2 regions of the Streptomyces sp. NPDC048383 genome follow, and region 1 is predicted to be linked to the other one. Evidence: riboswitches for the same ligand, from Rfam matches in the RefSeq annotation. Region 1 holds a riboswitch; the other holds the start of a gene.
The links. Region 1 has a riboswitch for glycine ahead of gcvP (aminomethyl-transferring glycine dehydrogenase). Riboswitches for the same ligand answer to the same signal wherever they lie in the genome.
Positions count from the first base shown of each region.

Region 2: linked by a shared signal. The riboswitch ahead of gcvT (glycine cleavage system aminomethyltransferase GcvT) and the one ahead of gcvP (aminomethyl-transferring glycine dehydrogenase) in region 1 are both predicted to bind glycine.

Region 1 covers NZ_JBEZKS010000031.1:78,464-85,582, forward strand. The annotation lists gene AB0D46_RS21620 (hypothetical protein) at 1-103, shown strand, start outside; gene AB0D46_RS21625 (DUF5999 family protein) at 374-562, shown strand; gene gcvP (aminomethyl-transferring glycine dehydrogenase) at 675-3,560, opposite strand; glycine riboswitch at 3,756-3,854, opposite strand; gene AB0D46_RS21635 (PRC-barrel domain-containing protein) at 3,942-4,364, shown strand; gene AB0D46_RS21640 (DNA polymerase IV) at 4,398-5,828, opposite strand; gene AB0D46_RS21645 (MerR family transcriptional regulator) at 5,984-6,622, opposite strand; gene AB0D46_RS21650 (bifunctional nuclease family protein) at 6,839-7,119, opposite strand, start outside.
Region 2 covers NZ_JBEZKS010000037.1:31,317-38,435, reverse strand. The annotation lists gene AB0D46_RS23990 (enhanced serine sensitivity protein SseB C-terminal domain-containing protein) at 542-1,282, opposite strand; gene AB0D46_RS23985 (enhanced serine sensitivity protein SseB) at 1,339-2,073, opposite strand; gene AB0D46_RS23980 (AAA family ATPase) at 2,142-2,816, opposite strand; glycine riboswitch at 3,005-3,109, shown strand; gene gcvT (glycine cleavage system aminomethyltransferase GcvT) at 3,295-4,410, shown strand; gene gcvH (glycine cleavage system protein GcvH) at 4,533-4,916, shown strand; gene glyA (serine hydroxymethyltransferase) at 4,932-6,188, shown strand; gene AB0D46_RS23960 (APC family permease) at 6,354-7,119, shown strand, end outside.

The sequences.
Region 1 (7,119 bases):
GTTCCGGCCGCACACCGTGTCCGAACTCCTACCCGTACTGACGCACCGGCTGACCCGGCAGGCCCCTCCCGTACCGCCCCCCGTAGCCGCGCCGGCGGCCTGACCGCAGCCACCCGGACTGCCCATTCGGCCTAGTCCGTCGGGACCACTCGCGAACCATCCGAAATGACAGGGGAGTTGGCCTGAACCGCCCGCACGGGTGATGCGTCCTCAATCCATGAGGACAGCTGCCGGGAAATACCTGCGAAGCAGCCGTCCTGGGGGAAGACTGAGCCCATCCTCCCCGCAGGTGCGGGGACGACCCAGGGGGACGGCCATGAATCACGCATCGAGCCGTAGCGAACAGACCACAACGCAGCGAAAGAACGCATCCATGTGCCAGCACCAGCCTGCCTGCCCGTCATCAGAGTCCGCCGACCGGGAGGCCGCGCGCCCGGTGGCCAACCACCCGGAGCAGGGCTGGAGCCTGCTGTGCAACGGCGTCCTGCTCTTCGAGGACACCGGTGAACTCCTGCCGGACGGACAGATCATCGCGCCGCACCGCCCGCTCGCGGCAGCCTGAGCGGACCGGATCGAACGGAAGAAGGGGCCGTTCCCGGAGCATGTGCTCCGGGAACGGCCCCCTCAGCGCGTCGGCCCCGCGGGTCCGCGCCCCGTCACGCCGTCATCCGGGATCAGTTGTCGTACTCGTCCAGCGGCGGGCAGGAACACACCAGGTTCCGGTCACCGAACGCGCCGTCGATGCGGCGCACCGGCGGCCAGTACTTCTCGGCGGGCGTGACGCCGGCCGGGAAGACGGCCTCGTCCCGGGTGTACGGGTGGTTCCACTCGCCGCCCAGCGACGCGGCGGTGTGCGGGGAGTTGGCGAGCGGGTTGTCGTCGGCCGGCCACTCGCCGCCCGCGACCCGGTCGATCTCGCCGCGGATGGCGATCATCGCGTCGCAGAAGCGGTCGATCTCGGCGAGGTCCTCGGACTCCGTCGGCTCGATCATCAGGGTGCCGGCGACCGGGAAGGACATCGTCGGCGCGTGGAAGCCGTAGTCGATCAGACGCTTGGCGATGTCGTCCACGCTCACGCCCGTCGACTTCGACAGCGGACGCAGGTCGATGATGCACTCGTGCGCGACCAGGTTGCCCGGGCCGGTGTACAGCACCGGGTAGTGCGGTTCCAGACGCTTGGCGATGTAGTTCGCGCCCAGTACCGCCACCTGGGTGGCGCGCTTGAGACCCTCACCACCCATCAGGCGTACGTACGACCAGGAGATCGGCAGGATGCCCGCCGAGCCCCACGGCGCGGCCGAGATCGGGCCGACGCCCGTCTCGGGACCGGCCGTCGGCTGGAGCGGGTGGTTCGGCAGGTACGGAGCCAGGTGCGCCCGGACGCCGACCGGACCCACGCCGGGGCCGCCACCGCCGTGCGGGATGCAGAAGGTCTTGTGCAGGTTCAGGTGCGAGACGTCGCCGCCGAAGTGACCGGGCTTGGCCAGGCCCACCAGGGCGTTCAGGTTGGCGCCGTCGACGTACACCTGGCCACCGGCCTCGTGCACCTGGGCGCAGATGTCGGCGACGTGCTCCTCGAACACACCGTGCGTCGACGGGTAGGTGATCATCAGCACGGCCAGCTCGTCGCGGTACTGCTCGATCTTGGCGCGCAGGTCGGCCGCGTCCACCTCGCCGTCGTCGGCGGTCTTGACGACGACGACCTTCATGCCGGCCATCACGGCGCTCGCCGCGTTGGTGCCGTGCGCGGAGGACGGGATGAGGCAGATGGTGCGCTGCTCGTCGCCGTTGGCCCGGTGGTAGGCGCGGACGGCCAGCAGGCCGGCGAGCTCGCCCTGCGAGCCGGCGTTCGGCTGGATGGAGACCTTGTCGTAGCCGGTCACCTCGCAGAGACGTTCCTCCAGCTCGGTGATGAGCGTGAGGTACCCCTCCGCCTGCTCGACCGGGGCGAACGGGTGCAGCTGGCCGAACTCGGGCCAGGTCACCGGCTCCATCTCGGTCGTCGCGTTGAGCTTCATCGTGCAGGAGCCCAGCGGGATCATGCCGCGGTCCAGCGCGTAGTCCTTGTCCGACAGCTTGCGCAGGTAGCGCAGCATCGCGGTCTCGGAGCGGTGCTGGTGGAACACCGGGTGGGTGAGGACCTCGTCCGAACGCAGCAGGGCCTCGGGGAGGGTCTCGGCCGTGGTCGCGTCCAGGGCCTCCAGGTCGGCACTGACCCCGAAGGCGCCCCAGACGGCCTCGACGTCGGCGCGCAGGGTGGTCTCGTCGCAGGCGACGGAGACCAGGTCGGAGTCGACCTGGAACAGGTTGACACCGGCGGCGCGGGCGGCGGCGACGACCTCGGCGGCCTTGCCGGGAACCCGGGCGGTGAGCGTGTCGAAGTACGAGCCGTGCACGATCTCGACCCCGCCGGCCGTCAGGCCCGCGGCGAGCAGGGCGGCGTAGCGGTGGGTGCGGCGGGCGATCGTCCGCAGCCCGTCCGGACCGTGGTAGACGGCGTACATGCCGGCCATGACGGCGAGCAGCACCTGTGCGGTACAGATGTTGCTGGTGGCCTTCTCGCGGCGGATGTGCTGCTCACGGGTCTGCAGCGCCAGCCGGTACGCCCTGTTGCCGTCCGCGTCGACGGAGACTCCGACGAGCCGGCCCGGCAGGGAGCGGGCGTGCTTGGCCTGGACGGCCATGTAGCCGGCGTGGGGTCCGCCGAAGCCCATGGGGACGCCGAAGCGCTGGGTGGTGCCGACGGCGATGTCCGCGCCCAGCTCGCCCGGCGAGGTCAGCAGGGTCAGGGCGAGCAGGTCGGCGGAGACGGTGACGATGGCACCGAGCTCGTGCGCCTGGTCGATGACCGGCTTGATCTCCCGGACGGCGCCGGAGGCACCGGGGTACTGGAGCAGCACGCCGAAGACGCCGCGCTCGGCGATCTCGGCGGGGATGCCGTCCGACAGGTCGGCGACGACGACCTCGACGCCCGTGGGCTCGGCGCGGGTCTCGATCACCGCGATGGTCTGCGGCAGCGCGTCGGCGTCGATCAGGAAGACGCCGCCCTTGACCTTGCCGACCCGGCGGGCCAAAGACATCGCCTCGGCGGCGGCGGTGCCCTCGTCGAGGAGGGAGGCGCCGGAGGTCGGCAGACCGGTCAGGTCGGCGACGACGGTCTGGAAGTTCAGCAGGGCTTCCAGCCGGCCCTGCGAGATCTCCGGCTGGTAGGGCGTGTACGCCGTGTACCAGGCCGGGTTCTCCATGACGTTGCGCAGGATGACCGGCGGGGTGAAGGTGCCGTAGTAGCCGAGGCCGATCATCGGGGACAGGACCTGGTTGCGGTCGGCGAGCGAGCGGAGCTCGGCGAGCACCTCCGCCTCGGTCCGCGCCTCGGGCAGGTTCAGCGCGTCGGCGGTCTTGATCACATCCGGTACCGCTGCGGCGGTGAGCTCGTCCAGGGAGCCGTAGCCCACCTGGGCGAGCATCTTCGCCTGCGCCTCGGCGTCCGGGCCGATATGGCGCTGCTCGAAGGGGATGCCTCGCTCCAGCTGGGAGAGCGGAATGCGGTTGGCGGTCATGACGGAGGCCTCCTGGTCGTACGACCTGCGAGGGGCACCACGGCGCGGGCACCCGGACGGCCTCCCCCTCTGTCATCTCAACCTGAGAGCTTCACCGGGCCGCGCGGGGATCGCCCACGGGGTCCGGCTTTCACCGTCGGTGAGGAGAGGAGCCGGCACTGCGTCCCGGATCCGCCCCTGCTTTCCAGAGTGGCCTCTTCACGTGCGGTACGTATGCCTGAGAGATTCCGGGGAGGATTTGCTCCTTCGGCGCCTCCGTCGAACTCACTCGGAGGACTCTCCCGCACAGGGTCAACAGCCGTCACCCAGCCTACCAGCGAGGATCTGGACCCTCCCTCGAGTGGCCTCGTCTGCGGATATGCACTTTTGTAGTGATTACGGATGGAGTTGCGACCCTGTGGAGGGACCGTGCAGACCGACATCGATCCGCGCAGCCTGATCGGCCGCAAGGCGTTCGACCGGAACGGCGCCAAGATCGGCACCGTGGACGAGGTCTACCTCGACGACGCCACGGGCGTTCCGGAGTGGGCCGCCGTACGGACCGGCCTCTTCGGCCGGGACGCCTTCGTCCCCCTGGAACCCAGCGAGGTGGTGGACGACACCCTGCGCGTGCCGTTCGAACGCTCCCTCATCAAGGACGCCCCCGATTTCGGGGTGGGCCGCCACCTCTCCCCCGAGCAGGAGCTCCAGCTCTACCACCACTACGGCCTCGACGTGATCCTCCCCTCGGAGTTCCAGCACGCCGCGCCCCCACCCACCAGGAAGCGCCGCCGCGACGCGGGCCGGCCGGCGGGCGGGGGTTAGGACGGACGCGGCCCAAAGGTTGTGCAACACCCTTCAGCCCGGACCCACCAGGGCCGGCGGATCGGACGGCTCCAGTTCGGGGTCGTCCACCCGGAAGGTCCGGGCCCGACCGGGCGGGGACCCGGGCCCCTCGAACCGTACGGTCACCCGACCGACCCCACTGCCCTGGACCCAGCCGGGCCCGTACACCGCGTGCCGTACGTCGCTCCCCGCCGCCCAGTGCCGCACGGGACTCCCCTCCGGGCTCCCGACCGGGGCCACGGCCGCTCCGCCGCCCTCCGGGCCCCCTACGGCCGCTCCTGCCCCGGCGGTCCCGGACGCCGCGTCCGCCCCGTCCGGCACGACGGCCCCGCTCTCCAGCGCGACGCCCGGATCCGTGTCCGCCTCGGCGGCGCGCACCTGGGCGAAGAGGTCCTCCTGCGTGTAGTCCGCGAGGCCGGTCACCCCGACCCCGAGGAGCCGTACGCCGCCGGTGGTGTCCACGCCCTCCAGCAGCCGCGCCGCCGCCTCCCGCACCACGGCCGGGTCGTCCGTCGGGCCGCGCAGGGTCTCGGAGCGGGTCAGCGTCGAGAAGTCGTAGCGCCGCACCTTGAGGACGATGGTCCGACCCGAGTGCCCGGAGGCGCGCAACCGGCCCACGCACCGGTCGGCGAGCCGCCGCACCTCGTTGCGGATCCGTACCCGGTCGTGCAGGTCCACGTCGAAGGTGTCCTCGACCGACACGGACTTCGCGTCCCGCTCCGCGACCACGGGCCGGTCGTCCAGCCCCAGCGCCATCCGGTACAGCCCCGCCCCGTGCGCCTTGCCGACCATCCGGACCAGTTCGTCCTCCCCGGCTTCGGCGAGCTCCCCGACGGTGGTGATCCCGGCCCGGCGCAGGTGCTCCCCGGTGGCCGGCCCCACCCCGGGCAGGGTCCGCACCGACATCGGCGCGAGCAGGTCCCGTTCGGTGCCGGGTTCGATGAGCAGCAGCCCGTCCGGCTTGGCCTCCTCGGAGGCCACCTTGGCGAGCATCTTCGATCCGGCCAGCCCCACCGAGCCGCTGAGCCCCGTGGCGGCCGTGATGTCGGCCCGCAGCCGCTCCCCCACCGCCCGGGCCCCGGCGGCGTCGAAGGCGACCCCGCCCGCCTCCAGGTCCACGAAGGCCTCGTCCAGGCTGAGCGGCTCGACCAGCGGGGACAGCTCCCGCAGCAGGCCCATGACCAGCTCGCTGACCTCGCGGTAGAGACTGAACCGGGGGATCAGGCAGGCCCCGTTCGGGCAGAGCCTGCGGGCCTGGGCCATCGGCATCGCCGAGTGGACGCCGAACCGCCGGGCTTCGTAGGAGGCCGTGGCCACCACACCGCGCGGTCCGAGACCCCCCACGATCACGGCCTTCCCGCGCAGGCTGGGCTTCGACGCCTGCTCCACCGAGGCGTAGAAGGCGTCCATGTCCAGGTGCAGGATGGTCGGGGCGGATCTCACAGCCCGATGCTCCCCTACGGCACTGACACGGCCACTGACATCACCGCGGCGGACGCGACGACGCAGGCACCTCCCCGGCCCTCCACGAGGGCCGAGCCCCCGGAAGAACCGGATCAGCCGGGCCGCATCGCACGGCTTCGATCAGGCGGCCGCGATCAGACGGCCCGGTTCCGGCGCGCGGCCAGCTCGTCGGCCGGATTCTGGCCGACCAAGGTCTCGCCGGTGTCCACGCGTTCCCCGTGCAGCTGCGACAGGGCGTTCTCCACGTCCCGCCAGACCACGCCCACCGCGATGCCGAAGATGCCCTGCCCGCCCTGGAGCAGGCTCACCACCTGGTCCGGCGAGGTGCACTCGTACACGGTCGCGCCGTCGCTCATCAGCGTCATGCGCTCCAGGTCCTGGAAACCCCGGTCCCGCAGGTGCTGCACGGCGGTGCGGATGCTCTGCAGCGCCACCCCGGTGTCCAGGAAGCGCTTGACGATCTTGAGGACCACCACGTCACGGAAGCTGTACAGCCGCTGCGTGCCGGATCCGTACGCGAGCCGGACGCTCGGCTCCACCAGCCCCGTCCGCGCCCAGTAGTCGAGCTGCCGGTACGTGATGCCGGCCGCCGCGCACGCCGTGGGGCCTCGGTAGCCGACCTCCTCCGGCGCCGGGGCGTCGCTCACCGGCCCGACCGGCGTGGACGCCGGCTGACGGTGCGCGGGCCCGGCCGCGCCGCCGTGCAGCGGGTACGGCCCACCATCACTCCGTGCGGGGGTGCCCCCGGTCGTACCGTCGCCCGTGATCCTCACGCCGACCCTCCGTCCTTGACCTGCCCACCTTGACGGTAGGCAGTGACCAGGGGTGCGTCAACGATCGCCACACTCGGCACGCCGAGTGATAATCACCCTGAGAGTGGTTTCCCGTACCCCATTGCGGGGAAAGGCTACTCGAATGGGCTGAAAGTTCCCGGTGGGCGACGCGGCCGCGTCGCGCGGCGTCCGCCCCCGCGACTCCCCTCGTACCCCTCACTGGGGCCCGGTACCGAAGTCCTCCGGTGAGATCTGGTCGAGGAACTCGCGGAACTTCTCCACCTCGTCCTCCTGTTCGTCGGGAATGGCGATTCCGGCGTCGTCGAGCACACCGTCACTGCCGTAGATCGGCGTCCCCGTCCGCAGGGCCAGCGCTATGGCGTCGGAAGGCCGCGCGCTCACCTCGACCCCGCTCGCGAAGACCAGCTCCGCGTAGAAGACGCCCTCGCGCAGATCCGTGATCCGGACCTCGGAGAGTTCCTCACCCACCGCTTCGA
Region 2 (7,119 bases), on a different contig from region 1:
CGGGTAGCCGGCCCATGCCCGCCGCTGTGGCGGCGTTGGTGCGGAGTGGCGCTCGGAGTGCGTGGTACACGCAGAACGCGTGCGGAGTGCAGGGTGCTGAGCAGCTGAAGTGCGGAAAGTGCCGTGCGGAACAACAAGCGAAGTCCACGTGCCGAACCGGGTCCTGGAGGACTGACCGGCTCTTGGGTGGGGAGTCTTCATCGGGCGCTCGACCAGCCGCCAGACCCGCAGATGAATGGATGCGCAACCGTGATCTGATGCGTCGGTTCCCGTTATCCGGACTCCACTGTCTCCTCAGCGGAGCAAGACCGGCCGTTCGGTACCTAACCGGACATCGCGCCCAACTCACTGGAGGAGTGCGCCTATTGGGCGCCCAACAGGGTTGAAATCCGGACAACGCGAAGGCCGCCGGGAACCGTGGTTCCCGGCGGCCCGAAGTCCGTCGAAGGGGTCCGTCCCAGAGGGCGGGCGGCTGCCCGTTCTCCCTGTAGGTGACCTGGTGAAAGCCCTGCGGGTGCGTCCCGGCGGCCTCCGGCGTCCGCTAGTGGACCGCCGCCTGACCCTCCCGGTCGTAGAACGGCCGGGTCTGCGCGCGCAGCCACATCGCCACCGGGTCGTGCTCGTCGGCCAGCGCGACCGTGCAGACCGGCACCCCCTCGGGCACCGCCCCGACGGACTGCCGCATCATCTCGCGGACGGATTCCAGCGCGGGCGCGGAGGCGTCGTAGAGGTCGAGCCCCACCGCGAGGTACGCCGACCCCAGCGAAGGTTGCACCCAGGCGCGGCGCAGCGAGCGCACGGCGGGCGTGCGGTGCGCGTGGCGGGTCAGCAGCCCGTAGAACTGCGGCAGCTCCAGGGAGGGCTCGGAGAGCCGCAACGGGCCGGCCGGCATCCGGTCCAGGCCGGTGGCGATCCGACGCAGGTCGGCCCACGGCACGCCGAGGCCGCCGCCCTGGGCGTGCGGGTTGACCCACAGGCCCCAGCGGTCCGGGTAGAGGGCGCGGGCGACGTCCCGGCCGGTGACCACCTCGTAGCCGCGGTTCCAGCCGCTGGCGGCCAGTTCCTGCGGCGAGGTCACGCAGGGCGCGTAGCCGAGCCCGTCGACCTCCATGCCGCCGTACTGGGCGTCCGGCGAACCCGGCTGTCCCTGCCACAGCAGCATCCACAGCCGGCCCTCCGCGAGGCCGTGCAGCAATGACTCGTAGTTCTCATAGCGCCCGGGAGTCACCTGGCGCAGCATGTGCTCGACCTGCCCGGCCGCGGCCGTGCCTGACGCACTCACCCGGTACCCCTCTTCGTCCGCCCGTCGTCCACCCGTACCGCCCAGCTTAAGCGGCGCTACGGAAGGTAGAAGGGGCGTACGCGCTCACGAATCCACTCCGTGACCGGGTCCTCGGCGGCGTCGAGCAGGATCAACTGCACGGTCCAGGGCACCGGTACGCGTGCCAGGGCCCGTCCGAGGGCCTCCAGCGGGGCGCCGCGGAACTCGGGGTCCCATCCCACCAGCCGGACACCGACGTACAGCTCGGGGGCCCCGCCCTCCACGCTGGCCAGGCAGCGGTGGGCGGCGGCGACCACGCCGGTGCCGCGGAACTCCTCGGCGGCGACGGCCAGGAAGTCGACCGGGTCCTCCTGCCAGTCGGGCTCGAAGAGCCGTACCCGGCCCCCGGTGGCCGGACCGTCGAGCGGCCCCCGGCCCGCCCGGCACAGTTCGGCGACGGCGGCCGGCGGCAGCGGCACCCCGACGGCCCCCTCCGGGTTCACGGCGATGCCGAGCTGCGGGGGCAGGCCGCGGGCGAACTCCACGGCGGGGGCGATCACGAAGTCCATGCCGGGTCCCGCGCAGTACCGGAACTGGGCCTCCGAGCTGTAGACGGGGACGTACGCCTCCCCGCCGATCAGCATCGTGGGAAGGCTGAGGCTGCCCTGGTCCGGGCCGCCGCCCTCGGGCAGCGGCACCCAGAGCGGACTGCGCCCGAGCACCTCGACGATCCGCTCCCCGGCGTCCGTCCGCCCGAGCGCCGCCCCGAGCACCTGCTCCAACTCGTTCGCCGGCCAGCCGCTGCCCTGCATGTACCCCTGCCCTCCGTGTGGCGCCGATGTGCTGCCGAGGCTATCGGCTGCGGGCGGGCCGGTCGGAGTCAGCCGTGGAAGGCGATGGAGGTCACGGCGGCGGCCGAGCGGCGGTCGAGCAGCGTCGCCGAGGCGCAGCCCGCGGGCGGCCGGCCGGCCTCGGCCTCGCGGAGCAGCCGGCGGACGGCGCCCCGGTGGCAGGCGAAGGCGTACGCGGACACCCGGCGCCCCCGCGCCGCCTGGCCGGACAGCGCCTCCTCGGCGGTGGTGTCGAGCAGCAGCAGGTGCAGCGAACGGTCGCGGCGGCGGGCGACGGTCGCGAGCAGAGCGCGCACCCAGCTCTGGGTGCCGCAGTCGTGGACCACTACGGATTCACCGGAGCTGAGCTTGCGCCACAGGCCCCAGTAGTGGGCGACGCGGACGAGGGGCCGGTACGCGGCGTAGGGCAGCGCGGCCGGCATCCGGCGTTCCCAGCGTTCGCGGGCGTCCTGGGAGTCGATGCCGCCGCCGTCGGTGGCGCGCTTGATCAGGGTGCTCTTGCCGCCGCCGGGCAGGCCGGACACCACGACGATGTCCCCCGTCGCGAAGCCGAGCCGGTGCGGGCCGCACGCGGCGGATCCCCGCAGGTCACGGACCGGGCCGAGGCCCTGCGCGAGGGCGCGCGGCGCCGCTCCCGCGGCCCGCTGGGCCGGGACCGCGTCGATCCCGGTTCCTCCGTCGACGGGTCCCGTTGTGGTGACCACTCCGAACCTCCGCACAGCGTCTCCCCCCGAAACGGGGCCGCACGAGCCCCATGCCCACTGAGTGTAAAGAGACGGTAATCCGGCGCCCCCGGTTCCGCTCTCGGCTTTCCCACGGGCCCCGCCGCCCGGTCCCGGACGTCCCGTGCAATGATGTGCGCCATCTGGACACCAACTGCATACCGGCCGCTTGAATCCGCGCGGGAGAGTCCCGGCAGGGCCGCAAGGCCGTGTCCGGGCGCCGAAGGAGCAAGTACCTCCCTTGAATCTCTCAGGCCCCGTACCGCGTGGATGAGGCAGATCTGAAAAGCGAGCCGCGCCACGACCGTCCCGACGGTCGTCGGAGCGTGCTCCACCCAAGGTGCAAACCGTGGAGTTGACCCGTACGCGCGGGAACTCCCGGCGAACCTCTCAGGTTCCGATGACAGATGGGGAGGATCGTCCTCGTCATGTCATGCCCTGGGACCCGGGAGCCACACCCATGAGCACTGCCCCCCGCCTGACCGCGCTCGACGCGCTGCACCGCTCGCTCGGTGCGACCATGACCGATTTCGCGGGCTGGGACATGCCGCTGCGGTACGCCAGTGAGCGCGACGAGCACAACGCCGTGCGCACCCGCGCCGGCCTGTTCGACCTGTCGCACATGGGCGAGATCACCCTGACCGGCCCCGAGGCCGTCAAGGCGCTGGACTACGCGCTGGTCGGCAACATCTCGACCGTCGGTGTCGGCCGCGCCCGCTACACGCACATCTGTCAGGAGGACGGCGGCATCGTCGACGACCTGATCGTGTACCGCCTCGGCGAGACCGAGTACATGGTCGTCGCCAACGCCTCCAACGCCCAGGTCGTGCTGGACGCGATCACCGAGCGCGCCGCCGGCTTCGACACCGAGGTCCGCGACGACCGTGACGCGTACGCGCTGATCGCCGTCCAGGGTCCGGAGTCCCCCGGCATCCTGAAGTCCCTCACGGACGCCGACCTGGACGGGCTGAAGTACTACGCGGGCCTGCCGGGCACCGTCGCGGGCGTGCCCGCGCTGATCGCGCGTACGGGCTACACGGGCGAGGACGGCTTCGAGCTGTTCGTCTCCCCCGAGCACGCGGTGGCGCTGTGGCAGGCGCTGACCGAGGCGGGCGCGGGCGTCGGCCTGGTCCCGGCCGGCCTGTCCTGCCGCGACACCCTGCGCCTGGAAGCGGGCATGCCGCTGTACGGGCACGAGCTGACCACCTCCCTCACCCCGTTCGACGCGGGTCTGGGCCGGGTCGTGAAGTTCGAGAAGGAGGGCGACTTCGTCGGCCGCGCCGCGCTGGAGGCCGCCGCCGAGAAGGCCGCCACGAAGGCGCCGCGCAAGCTGGTCGGCCTGATCGCCGAGGGCCGCCGCGTCCCGCGCGCCGGCTTCCCCGTCGTCGCCGACGGGCAGGTCATCGGCGAGGTCACCTCGGGCGCCCCGTCCCCGACGCTGGGCAAGCCGATCGCGATGGCGTACGTCGACGCGGAGCACGCCGCACCCGGCACGTCCGGCGTTGGCGTCGACATTCGCGGTACGCATGAGCCGTACGAGGTCGTGGCCCTGCCGTTCTACAAGCGGCAGAAGTAGTTCCGCACACGGCAACGCGGCACGGACGGCCGTACGGGCACCCGTACGGGGTCGTCCCGTGGCGTCCCAGCATCCAAGACCGCTGTTCGTATCCACTCCCCCGCATCCAGGAGAATCAGGTCATGAGCAACCCCCAGCAGCTGCGTTACACCAAGGAGCACGAGTGGCTGTCGGACGCCGTGGACGGCGTCGCGACGGTCGGCATCACGGAGTTCGCGGCCAACGCGCTCGGTGACGTCGTCTACGCCCAGCTCCCCGAGGTCGGCGACACCGTCACCGAGGGCGAGACCTGTGGCGAGCTGGAGTCGACCAAGTCGGTCAGCGACCTGTACTCCCCCGTCTCCGGCGAGGTCGTCGAGGCCAACCAGGACGTCGTGGACGACCCGGCCCTCGTGAACACGGCCCCGTTCGAGGGTGGCTGGCTGTTCAAGGTGCGCCTCTCGGACGAGCCCAAGGACGTGCTCTCGGCCGAGGAGTACGCCGCGCTCACCCACTCCGACAACTGACACCAGGGGATTTCGATGTCCGTACTGAACACGCCCCTCCACGAGCTCGACCCCGACGTCGCCGCCGCCGTCGACGCCGAGCTCGTGCGCCAGCAGTCCACCCTGGAAATGATCGCGTCGGAGAACTTCGCTCCCGTCGCCGTCATGGAGGCCCAGGGCTCGGTCCTGACCAACAAGTACGCCGAGGGCTACCCCGGCCGCCGCTACTACGGCGGTTGCGAGCACGTCGACGTCGTCGAGCAGATCGCGATCGACCGGATCAAGGCGCTCTTCGGCGCCGAGGCCGCGAACGTGCAGCCGCACTCCGGTGCGCAGGCGAACGCCGCCGCGATGTTCGCGCTGCTGAAGCCGGGCGACACGATCATGGGTCTGAACCTGGCCCACGGCGGTCACCTGACCCACGGCATGAAGATCAACTTCTCCGGCAAGCTCTACAACGTGGTCCCGTACCACGTCGACGAGACCGGCGAGGTCGACATGGCCGAGGTCGAGCGCCTCGCCAAGGAGTCCAAGCCGCAGCTGATCGTCGCCGGCTGGTCCGCCTACCCGCGCCGGCTGGACTTCGCCGCCTTCCGCCGCATCGCGGACGAGGTCGGCGCGTACCTGATGGTCGACATGGCGCACTTCGCCGGTCTGGTCGCCGCGGGCCTGCACCCGAACCCGGTGCCGCACGCCCACGTCGTCACCACCACCACGCACAAGACCCTCGGCGGTCCGCGCGGCGGCGTCATCCTGTCGACGCAGGAGCTGGCCAAGAAGATCAACTCCGCGGTCTTCCCGGGCCAGCAGGGCGGCCCGCTGGAGCACGTGATCGCGGCCAAGGCCGTCTCCTTCAAGATCGCGGCCTCGGAGGACTTCAAGGAGCGCCAGGTGCGCACCCTGGAGGGCGCGCGCATCCTGGCCGCCCGTCTGGTCCAGGACGACGTCAAGGCCGTGGGCGTGGACGTCCTCACCGGCGGCACCGACGTGCACCTGGTCCTGGTGGACCTGCGCAACTCGGAGCTCGACGGCCGGCAGGCCGAGGACCGCCTCCACGAGGTCGGCATCACGGTCAACCGGAACGCCATCCCGAACGACCCGCGGCCGCCGATGGTGACCTCGGGCCTGCGGATCGGTACGCCGGCGCTCGCCACCCGCGGTTTCGACGCCGAGGCCTTCACCGAGGTCGCCGAGATCATCGCGCAGGCACTGAAGCCGGAGTACGACGCGGCGGACCTGAAGGCGCGCGTCTCGGCGCTCGCCGCGAAGTTCCCGCTGTACCCGTCGCTGTAGCCGAAGGAGGGGGCCCGGCCGTGTTGTCCACAGGCCGGGCCCTTTTCATGACCAATGTCCTTGGCGGATGCCGCCCATCGCCTCTTAAACGTTCAAAAAGTGGCAAATAGGCTCGCGATAAAGACAGCACGCCACGGCATTCCCGTCAGGACGGACACCCTCCCCATGGACATGAGCGCAGCGAACCGGAAGGGACTCAGTCTCTTCGCGCTGATCATGATCGGCATCGGCTCGATCTTCGGATCGGGCTGGCTCTTCGGTGCCGGCACGGCAGCGCAGGTCGCGGGCCCCGCGGCGCTCGTCGCCTGGGTGATCGGGGCCGTGTTCATCGGCATGATCGCCATGTCCTACACCGAGGTGGGCGCCGCCTACCCGATCCCCGGCGGCATGGCCCGGTACGGGGCCATCTCGCACGGCCCGGTCCTCGGCTTCATCACCGGCTGGGCGGTGTGGATCGCGGTCGCCTCCCTGATCCCCATCGAGTCGATCGCGGCGACCCAGTACATGTCCTCCTGGAGCTTCGGCTGGGCACGGGACCTGGTGGACGCCGGGTCCCACCAACTGACCGGCTTCGGCATGGCCGTCGCGCTGGTGCTCACCGTCGTGCTGTGGCTGTCCTGCTACTGGTCGGTCCAGCTGCTGGCGAAGATCAACGCGGCGCTGACCCTGGTCAAGTTCGCCATCCCGGTGCTCGCCGTCGCCGCGCTGATCGCCTCCGGCTTCCACACCGAGAACTTCTCCGCGCACGGCGGCTTCGCGCCCAACGGCTGGACCGCCGTCCTGACGGCGGTGACCACCTCGGGCGTCGTCTTCGCCTTCAACGGCTTCCAGGCGGTCGTGAACCTCGGCGGGGCCGCCAAGAACCCGGGCCGGGCCATTCCGGTCGCCCTGGTCGGCGCGCTGTCCTTGGGCCTGGTCATCTACCTCGCCC